Regions from separate parts of the Streptomyces sp. NPDC019396 genome, predicted to be linked through region 1. Evidence: riboswitches for the same ligand, from Rfam matches in the RefSeq annotation. Region 1 holds a riboswitch; each other region holds the start of a gene.

Region 1 (3,200 bases):
TCCCGGGCGACCTGCATATGGGAGCGGGCCGCCTCGAGGCTGATCACATCGGCGTCGAGGTCGTCGATGGCCTCGACGATGTCCCCGAACTCGGCGTAGCACATGTGGGTGTGGATCTGCGTGTCCGGGCGCACCCCGCTCGTAGTGAGCCGGAAGGCCTCCGTTGCCCACTCCAGGTATGCGGCGCGATCGGCAGCGCGTAGCGGCAGGGTTTCCCGCAGGGCGGGCTCGTCCACCTGGATCACGGAGGTGCCCGCGGCTTCCAGGTCGGCGACCTCGTCGCGCAGGGCGAGGGCCATCTGGCGGGCGGTGTCGGGGAGGGGCTGGTCGTCGCGTACGAAGGACCAGGCGAGCATGGTCACCGGACCGGTGAGCATGCCCTTGACCGGGCGTGAGGTGAGTGACTGGGCGTACGTGGTCCAGCGCACCGTCATCGGTTCGGGGCGTGAGATGTCACCGGCGAGGATCGGCGGGCGCACGTACCGGGTTCCGTAGGACTGGACCCAGCCGTGCTGTGTGACCAGACAGCCGGTGAGCTGCTCGGCGAAGTACTGGACCATGTCGTTGCGTTCGGCCTCGCCGTGCACCAGCACATCGAGTCCGGTCTTCTCCTGGAAGGCGACCACCTCCCGGATCTCGTTCCTGACGCGCTCCTCGTATCCGGCCGTGTCGATCCTGGCCGCCCTCAGATCGGCGCGCGCGGTGCGCAGTTCGGTCGTCTGGGGGAAGGAACCGACGGTGGTGGTGGGGAGCAACGGCAGTGCGAGGCGGGCTTGTTGCGCGGTGGTCCGCTCGGCGTAGGGCTTGGAGCGGCGGGCGTCGGAGTCCGTGACGGTGCTGGTACGGGCCCGGACGGCGGCGTCGTGAGTGAGCGGGGAGGCGGCTCGGGACGCCAGGTCGGCCCGGTTGGCGGCGAGGCTGGGGGCGATCGCCTCGGTGCCGTGGGTCAGGCCCCGGGCGAGTGTGACGACTTCGGCGGTCTTCTGCCGTGCGAAGGACAGCCAGCGCAGGATCTGGGGTTCGATGTCGTGTTCTGCGGCCGCGTCGAGCGGCACATGCAGCAGGGAGCACGACGTGGACACGTCGACCCGGTCCGCCAGCCCCAGCAGGGTGCCGAGGGTGGCCAGGGACTTCTCCAGGTCGTTGACCCAGACGTTGCGGCCGTTGACGACCCCGGCGACCAGCCGCTTGCCCGGCAGCCCGCCGACGGCCGCGAGGGCGTCGAGGTTGGCGGCGGCGGTCTCCGTGAAGTCGATGGCGAGGCCCTCGATCGGGGCCTTGGCCAGCACCGGCAGGGCGTCGCCGAGTCGGTCGAAGTAGCCGGCGACGAGCAGCTTCGGCCGGTCGGTGAGCACACCGAGCCCGCGGCAGGCGCGCTCGGCGGCGCCCAGCTCGGCGGGCGTTCGGTCCTGGACGAGGGCGGGCTCGTCGAGCTGCACCCACTCGGCACCCGCCGCCCGCAGGTCGGCGAGCACCTCAGCGTACACGGGCAGCAGCCGGTCGAGCAGCGTGAGCGGGTCGAATCCCGCGGTGACGCCGGGCGCGGGCTTGGCGAGCAGCAGGTAGGTGACGGGACCGACGAGCACCGGACGGGCGGAAAGCCCGAGCGCCAGCGCCTCCTTCAGCTCCGTGACCTGCTTGGTCGAGTCGGCGGCGAACACGGTGTCAGGTCCGAGCTCCGGCACCAGGTAGTGGTAGTTGGTGTCGAACCACTTGGTCATCTCCAGCGGCGCCACCTCCTGGGTGCCGCGGGCCATGGCGAAGTAGCCGTCCAGGGCGTCGGCGGCGACGGCCGCGCGGTGGCGTCCGGGGATCGCGCCGACCATGACGGTGGTGTCGAGCACGTGGTCGTAGTACGAGAAGTCCCCGGTCGGGACCTCATGGACACCGGCATCGGCCAGCTGGCGCCAGTGCGTCCTGCGCAGATCCCCTGCCGTGGCGTTGAGGGCGTCCGGGGTGACACGGCCCTTCCAGTAGCCCTCGATCGCCTTCTTGAGTTCGCGCTGCTGTCCCTGGCGCGGGTAGCCGTGCACGGTGGCCCGTGCTGCCGCGGATTCGGTGGTCACGGAAATCTCCTTCGCGAGATGGTTCCCTGGGATCCCGGAACGGAACGCGGGCGGGTGCGAAGGGCGAAGGACCGGACGGGTGCGGGTCCGCGCGCGGTGCCGCGCGCGGTGCCGCGCGGGTGTCCGGCCGTCCGATATGTGCGCCGACCCACCCACGAGGTCACCGGGATGTCCGCGTGCGAGCTGTTCGCGCGCGGGCAGCGGGCAGGTCTTCGGACTCGCGGGCACGTCCTCATGGGGGAGGACACCTACTGGCCGTCGCTTCCCGAACCCTGGCGGGTCCAGTGCGTATGACGGCGGTCGTTCCCGCTCACCGCTGCGGGGCAGTCCCGGATTCCCACCGGGTTCCCTCTTACGACGCCTCCCGCCTGGAGGGCGGGGCGAACCAGCTGCACCGGCCACCCTACGGGGCGGCACGCGGCTGCGGGCGAACACTGTCCGGAATCCGGCCGGGCCCCTCAGCCCGCGCCGAGGAGCCCTCCGGGTTGTGAGGGGTCGCGGCACAGCGGGGCGGCTGGATTCGCGTGGTGCCGCACGCCGCAGCGGCGACGGCAGTGTCCGCCCTCAACCGCCGGGCGGGCTTGCGGGGTGACCTGGCAGCGGACAGCGGCCGTGGACCGCGAGCATCAGCACCTCACGGCGACCGCTGGCTCTGGGGAGCGGCCCTGCGAGCGTGCCGACGAAAGCGCAGCCGAACATCGGGCTCGACGTCCAGGGGCCGACGCCACCGCTGATCCTCCATCACCAGCGCCGGATTCCTTGACCGTCGGAAGTGTGGACCGGTCGCGGCGGTGGGGAGCCGACACAGGTGCGCGCGGCAAGGCGGTCTGCCGGGACGCCGACCCGGGATGCGAGGATGAGACGCCATGACTGCTGGGTGGTGTTCACGCACGCTACGGGCCGCGGTGTTCGCGGCCGTATGCGTGGTGCTCGCCGCCCTCGGCCACGTCATGATGTCAGGGGAGTCCGTCCCGTGGTGGACGCTGGCCGGGGGGTTCGGCGCGACCGGTGGGCTGGGCTGGTGCCTGGCGGGCAGGGAGCGGGGGCGCGGGGTTGTGGTGGCCGTGGTGGTCGCCGCACAGGCGGCGCTGCACTCGGGGTTCACGCTCGTGCAGTCGCTGAACCCTGAGCACA
Region 2 (3,200 bases), on a different contig from region 1:
GCTCGATGCACTCGTAGACACCCGCGATCGACGCGATGGTCGCGGTCGGGGCGATGGCGAGCAGCAGCGAGTTGCGCATCCCGGTGGTGCTGACCCGCTCGCGCAGCGCGGCCCAGCGCTCGGGCCAGTTGAGCTCGACCCCGTAGTGGTCCGGGTGCAGCACCCCGCGCGCCGTGCGGGTCTGCTCCCAGGCGGGCAGCGGGCCGCTGCGCTCGGCGAGGTCGCAGGACGCCTCGTACGCCGCCAGCATGATCCGCTCGGCGATCCGGGTCGACAGGGCCTTCGCCTCGGCGGAGTCGAAGGGCATCCGCAGCTTGAAGAAGACGTCCTGGAGGCCCATCGCGCCCAGTCCCACCGGGCGCCACTTCGCGTTGGAGCGGCCGGCCTGCTCGGTCGGGTAGAAGTTGATGTCCACGACCCGGTCGAGGAAGGTCACGGCCGTACGGACGGTCTCGTCCAGACGCTCCCAGTCGATGGACCCCTCGGGGGTGACGAACGCGCCCAGGTTGACCGAGCCGAGGTTGCAGACGGCCGTCTCGCCGTCGTTCGTGACCTCGATGATCTCGGTGCAGAGGTTCGAGGAGTGGACGACGGTGCCGGGCTCCGCGGTCTGGTTCGCCGTGCGGTTCGAGGCGTCCTTGAACGTCATCCAGCCGTTGCCGGTCTGGGCGAGCGTCCGCATCATCCGGCCGTACAGGTCGCGGGCGGGGATCGTCTTGCGGGCGAGCCCCGCCTCCTCCGCCTTGCGGTAGGCGGCCTCGAACTCGGCGCCCCACAGGTCGACCAGCCCGGGTACGTCCACCGGAGAGAACAGCGACCACTCGGCGTCGGCGTTCACCCGGCGCATGAACTCGTCCGGGATCCAGTGCGCCAGGTTGAGGTTGTGCGTGCGCCGCGCTTCCTCACCCGTGTTGTCGCGCAGCTCCAGGAACTCCTCGATGTCCGCGTGCCAGGTCTCCAGGTAGACGCAGGCCGCACCCTTGCGACGGCCCCCCTGGTTGACGGCGGCGACCGAGGAGTCCAGGGTGCGCAGGAACGGCACGATGCCGTTGGAGTGTCCGTTGGTGCCGCGGATCAGTGAACCGCGGGAGCGGATGCGGGAGTACGAAAGACCGATACCGCCCGCGTGCTTCGACAGCCGCGCCACCTGGTGGTAGCGGTCGTAGATCGAGTCCAGCTCGTCCAGCGGCGAGTCCAGCAGGTAGCAGGACGACATCTGGGGGTGCCGGGTGCCGGAGTTGAAGAGGGTCGGCGACGACGGCAGATAGTCCAGACGGCTCATCAGCCCGTACAGCGCGGCGACTTCGTCCACGGCGCGCGCGGACCCGTCCTCGGCGAGACCGCAGGCGACCCTCAGCATGAACTGCTGCGGGGTCTCGACCACCTTGCGGGTGATCGGGTGGCGCAGCAGATAGCGGCTGTAGAGGGTGCGGAGTCCGAAGTAGCCGAAGCGGTCGTCGGCGGCCGGGTCGATGAGAGCGTCGAGACGGGCGGCATGCTCCTGGACGAAAGCGGACGTACGGTCCGCGATCAGCCCCTCGAGATGACCGACGGCGACGGAGGAAGAGAAGCCGGTGGCCCCCTGCGAGGCCGCCTCACCGGCGATGGTGATGCTGAGCAGCCGGGCCGCGAGCCGGGAGTACGCCGGGTCCTCGGAGATCAGCCCGGCGGCCGCCTCCGTGGCCAGCTCCCGCAGTTCGGCTTCGTCCGAACCGGCGTGGCGTCCCCGGAGCGCGGCGGCGGCGACCCTGCCGGGGTCGGTGTCGGGGAGGTCCGCGGTGAGGTCGGTCAGGATCCGCAGCAGCGCGGTTCCTGGCCCATCGGCGAGCTGCGTTGAAGCAGGATCTGGGGGCGCGATGGTCACGGGGTGCTCTCCCTCGCTCGGCTCGGGGCCGGCGGGGAGGTGGCGTGCGGGCGTGTGTCTGGGCAGCACAACGCGCCGCGTCCACCAGCCTGATCCGCGAGGCCCGGACGTCTCGGAACCCGGGCCGGATGGACCGGGTGCGTTGCCGACAGGTCCTCGGACTCGTGGGTGTGCGCTCACTCGCCTGCACGCACGCACGGGTACGCCTCGCGGGCATGCCTCATGGGTACGCGAAAGGAACGAATACAGACCGACTCACCGTTGCGGGACAGTTCCGGATTTCCACCGGATTCCCCTGCTGCGGCAACGGAGTCGAGCATACATGTAGGGGGGTGGCGTTGCCGCGCCCCCCACATGTTGTGTCGCGCTGGTGCGACTCACCCCGGTGTGTCGGTTCTCAGAGCTCAAGGGCGTACGTCAGCAGGGGCTCCAGTTCCGCGAACGGCGACCAGTCACGTCCGGGGGTGCGTACGAAGCCCAGGCGCTCGTAGATGCGGTGCGCGGCGTGCATCTGCTGATCCGTCGACAACACCAGCCGGCGGCATCCTTCGATGGCTCTGGCCCGCTCGACGCAGGCCATGACGAGCGCCTCCCCGACGCCCCGCTTCCGGGCTTCGGTGGCGACGACCAGCATCCGGAACTCGGCCTCGTCGTCGCCCGCGATATTGGCGTAGGGCCTCGCTCCAGGGGTGAACGCCACCCCGCCGAGCAGCCGTCCGGAGCCGTCGACGGCGACGAGCACTTCCGACTGCGCCGCCCTTTCCGCCGTGTCCCGCAGCACCGGGAGATAGGGGTCCTCTTCCCCGAAGGCCAGCAGTCCGTCGTCCAGATAGGTCCGTGCGGTGAGTTCCCCGAGAGCGTCGTACTCCTGAGGCTCCACCAGTCTGATGATCGCGTCCATCCGGGCAGTGTGCCGCACACGACGGGGTGGAGCGCACTGGACAAGCGGCGTCTGGCCGCCACTCCTCCCGAGGGGGCGGCGGCCAGACGCCGTCAGACGGGTCAGTGGGTCGCGGCGGTCAGCTTGGGGGCTTCCGTCTCGACGCCCGGGTCACCCGAGTCAGCGGTGTAGTCCCCGGGGGAGGTCTCGTCCACCCCGTCGGGGGCCTTGGCGGCGCGCAGGACGAAGGTGAGGAGAACCGTGACCAGTACGTTCAGCACGAACGCCGTCAGGCCGATATAGCCGATCTCGCCGATGCCCGGGATCTCGGCCGACGAGCCGCCGAAGTGCTTCTGGGTCGGGCTCGCGACACCGTACGCCGCCACCGTGCCGTAGAGCATTCCGACGGCCCAGCCGGCGAGCAGTGCCCAGCGGTGGAACCAGCGGGTGAACAGC
Region 3 (3,200 bases), on a different contig from region 1:
AGCCTCCGTCGTCGTGGCGGGCCGCGATCCAGCGATAGGCGGCCAGATAGTGGTGCGAGGGCGGCAGATCGGGGTCGTGGTAGATCGCGATCGGGTTCTCGCCGAAGCCGCGCGGGGGCTGGATGACGATCAGCAGGTTTCCGCGGCGCAGGGCGGCGAGCACGATGTCGCCCTCGGGGTTGCGGCTGCGGTCCAGGAACATCTCGCCGGGCGCCGGGCCCCAGTGCCGCTCGACCTGCTCGCGCAGTTCGGCGGGCAGGGTGGCGTACCAGCGCTTGTAGTCGGCGGCGGGGATACGGACCGGGTTGCGGGCGAGCTGCTCCTCGGTGAGCCAGTCCTGGTCGTGGCCGCCGGCCTCGATCAGCGCGCGGATCAGCTCGTCGCCGTCGCCGGACGCGAGGCCCGGGATCTCCTCCGCGCCGAAGTCGTAGCCCTCGGCGGCGAGTCGGCGCAGCAGGGCGACGGCGGAGGCGGGGGTGTCGAGGCCGACCGCGTTGCCGATGCGGGAGTGCTTCGTCGGGTAGGCGGAGAGCACGAGCGCGAGGCGCTTGTCCGCGTTGGGGATGTGGCGCAGCCGGGCGTGGCGTACGGCGATCCCGGCGACGCGGGCGGCGCGCTCGGGGTCGGCGACATAGGCGGGCAGTCCGTCCTCGTCGATCTCCTTGAAGGAGAACGGGACGGTGATGAGGCGACCGTCGAACTCGGGGACGGCGACCTGGCTGGCGGCGTCCAGCGGGGAGAGGCCCTCGTCGTTCTCCTCCCAGGTGCTGCGCGAACCGGTCAGGCACAGTGCCTGGAGCACCGGTACGTCGAGCGAGGCGAGCGCGCCCGCGTCCCAGGCCCCGTCGTCTCCCCCGGCCTGGGCCTCGGCGGGCTTGGTGCCGCCCGCGGCGAGGACGGTGGTGACGATGGCCTCGGCGCCGCGCAGCCGGTCGAGCAGCTCGGGCTCGGGGGCGCGCAGCGAGGCGACGTACAGGGGCAGGGCCTGGCCGCCCGCCGCCTCGATGGCATCGCAGAGGGTGCCGACGAAGGCGGTGTTGCCGCTCATGTGGTGGGCGCGGTAGTAGAGCACGGCGACGGTCGGGCCGTCGTCCGTGCGCTTCGTCCGCTCCAGGGGACCCCAGGTGGGCGCGGTCGCCGGGGACTCGAAGCCGTGTCCCGTGAGCAGCACCGTGTCGGACAGGAAGCGGGCGAGCTGCTCCAGGTTGTCCGGGCCGCCGTGGGCGAGGTAGGCGTGGGCCTCGGCCGCGATGCCGATCGGGACGGTGGACGCCTCCATCAGCTGGGCGTCGGGGGCCTGTTCACCGCTGAGGACGACGACGGGCCGGTCCTGCGCCAGCAGCACGTCAAGACCCTCCTGCCAGGCGCGGATGCCGCCGAGCAGCCGTACGACGACCAGGTCGGTGCCTTCCAGGAGACCCGGGAGGTCACCGACCGGGAGCCGGGAGGGGTTCGCGAAGCGGTACGCGACCGGGCCACCGGAAGCGCGGGCGCTGAGCAGGTCGGTGTCGGAGGTCGACAGCAGCAGGATTGTCGCGGGCGTGGTCTTCGCGTGCGTCATCGCGTGCGCAGGCCTTCCTCGGGGTTTCCGCGCCCCGGGTGGTCGTGGTCGGCGGGAGTTCCTGACTCGCCGGGCCTCGGTTGTTGCTGGTGTTTCCCGGGCCTGGCTCACAGTGGCGGGACCGCGCCGGATTTCCACCGGGCTTCCTCCCCGGGGCCCTGGGACCCCATGCCGCCTGAATAGTAGATGCTGGCCCGGGATCGCACGGCGGCCACCTGGAAGGACGTGGGTATGCTCGCCGCCATGCCGCCCACACCCACAAGCCCCGCAGACCCGGGCGAACCTCGTATACGGGACCGGGGCGACGCCTGCCCGGGGGCGCTGCGGCTGCATGCGGCGGACGACGGACGACTGGCCCGACTCCGGCTCCCTGGTGGGTTTCTGACGGGAAATCAACTCGATGCACTGGCCACGGCGGCCGATGAGCTGGGGGACGGATCGCTCAGCATCACCTCCCGGGGCAATGTGGAGCTGCGCGGCCTCGGGGACGCCTGCGGGGCGCCGCTCGCGGCACTGCTGCGGGATACCGCGCTGCTGCCGTCCGACACCCATGAGCGGGTACGCAACGTGGTGGCCTCGCCGCTCGCCGGACTGGACGAGCTCGGCTGCGCTGACGTGCAGTTGTGGGCCCGTGAGCTGGACGGACTGCTGTGCGGTGCGCAGTGGGCGGCCGGCCCGTCGGGTCTTTCCGGACGCTTCCTGTTCGCCCTGGACGACGGGAGGGGCGATGTCGCGGGGCTCGGCGCGGATGTGACGTTGCTCGCAGAGCGGGACGGCACGGCGGTGCTGCGGATGGGCCGCCGCCTCGCCTTCCGTGTCGCCCGAGCCGTCGACGCGCCGCGCGCCGCGCTCGCAGCGGCGGAAGCGTTCCTGGCGGCGGCGGCCGAAGCGGATACGGGCGCCTGGCGCGTAAGGGAGCTCCCGGACGGGCAGCACATCGCGGTGGGCGCCGGACTGGAGAGAGCGGGAGTGGCGGCGGTGCCGCTGCCACCGCCGCCCGGCGCCGGCTCCGACGGAACAGAGCGGTCCGGGCCCGCGGGGCCACTGCCCGGGATCGTGGCGGGCCCGCGCGGCCGGGCGGTGTCCGCCGTCGCGCCGCTCGGCCGCCTCACCGCCGCCCAGGCACGCGCGCTGCTGCCCGCCCCCGCCGACGAGATCCGGCTCACACCGTGGCGCGGGATCGTCGTGCCCGGGTTCGCGGACGACGGCGCGGCGCGGGCGCGGCTGGACGCGCTCGGACGGGCCGGGTTCGTCACCGGGATCGACTCGCCCTGGTTCGGCGTCGGGGCATGCACCGGGCGGCCCGGGTGCGCCAAGTCCCTCGCCGACGTACGCGCCGACGCCACGCCGGTCGACGGCCCCGGCCTCCCGGTGTACTGGTCCGGTTGCGAAAGGCGCTGCGGCCATCCGCAGGGAGACCACGTGGACGTGGTGGCCACCTCGGACGGCGCGTACCGGGTGCGCGTCCGCGGCCGCTGCGTACCCGTACCGTCCCGCGACCGACTCGCCGGCACCGTCGCCGGAGCCCGTACCGATTCCCGTACCCCCACACCGAGATGAGCGAGAAGAAGACCGTGTTCGACTACGAGAAGGACGGAGCGGAGATCTACCGCCAGTCCTTTGCCACCATCCGCGCCGA

What was found. A riboswitch is a leader RNA that binds a small molecule or an ion and turns the genes downstream of it on or off. The one in region 1 is predicted to bind cobalamin.
Region 2: it holds a riboswitch for cobalamin, as region 1 does, so the genes downstream of both, ABZ532_RS02915 (ribonucleoside-diphosphate reductase subunit alpha) here and metE (5-methyltetrahydropteroyltriglutamate--homocysteine S-methyltransferase) in region 1, are expected to answer to the same signal.
Region 3: it holds a riboswitch for cobalamin, as region 1 does, so the genes downstream of both, cobN (cobaltochelatase subunit CobN) here and metE (5-methyltetrahydropteroyltriglutamate--homocysteine S-methyltransferase) in region 1, are expected to answer to the same signal.

Annotation. Positions count from the first base shown of each region.
Region 1 covers NZ_JBEYBS010000027.1:47,587-50,786, forward strand. The annotation lists gene metE (5-methyltetrahydropteroyltriglutamate--homocysteine S-methyltransferase) at 1-2,072, opposite strand, end outside; cobalamin riboswitch at 2,273-2,421, opposite strand; partial or broken gene ABZ532_RS26425 (ECF transporter S component) at 2,676-2,801, opposite strand; gene ABZ532_RS26430 (hypothetical protein) at 2,933-3,200, shown strand, end outside.
Region 2 covers NZ_JBEYBS010000002.1:193,712-196,911, forward strand. The annotation lists gene ABZ532_RS02915 (ribonucleoside-diphosphate reductase subunit alpha) at 1-1,864, opposite strand, end outside; cobalamin riboswitch at 1,994-2,190, opposite strand; gene ABZ532_RS02920 (GNAT family N-acetyltransferase) at 2,262-2,765, opposite strand; gene mctP (monocarboxylate uptake permease MctP) at 2,867-3,200, opposite strand, start outside.
Region 3 covers NZ_JBEYBS010000014.1:107,060-110,259, forward strand. The annotation lists gene cobN (cobaltochelatase subunit CobN) at 1-1,561, opposite strand, end outside; cobalamin riboswitch at 1,598-1,746, opposite strand; gene ABZ532_RS18250 (cobalamin biosynthesis protein CobG) at 1,805-3,121, shown strand; gene ABZ532_RS18255 (precorrin-8X methylmutase) at 3,118-3,200, shown strand, end outside.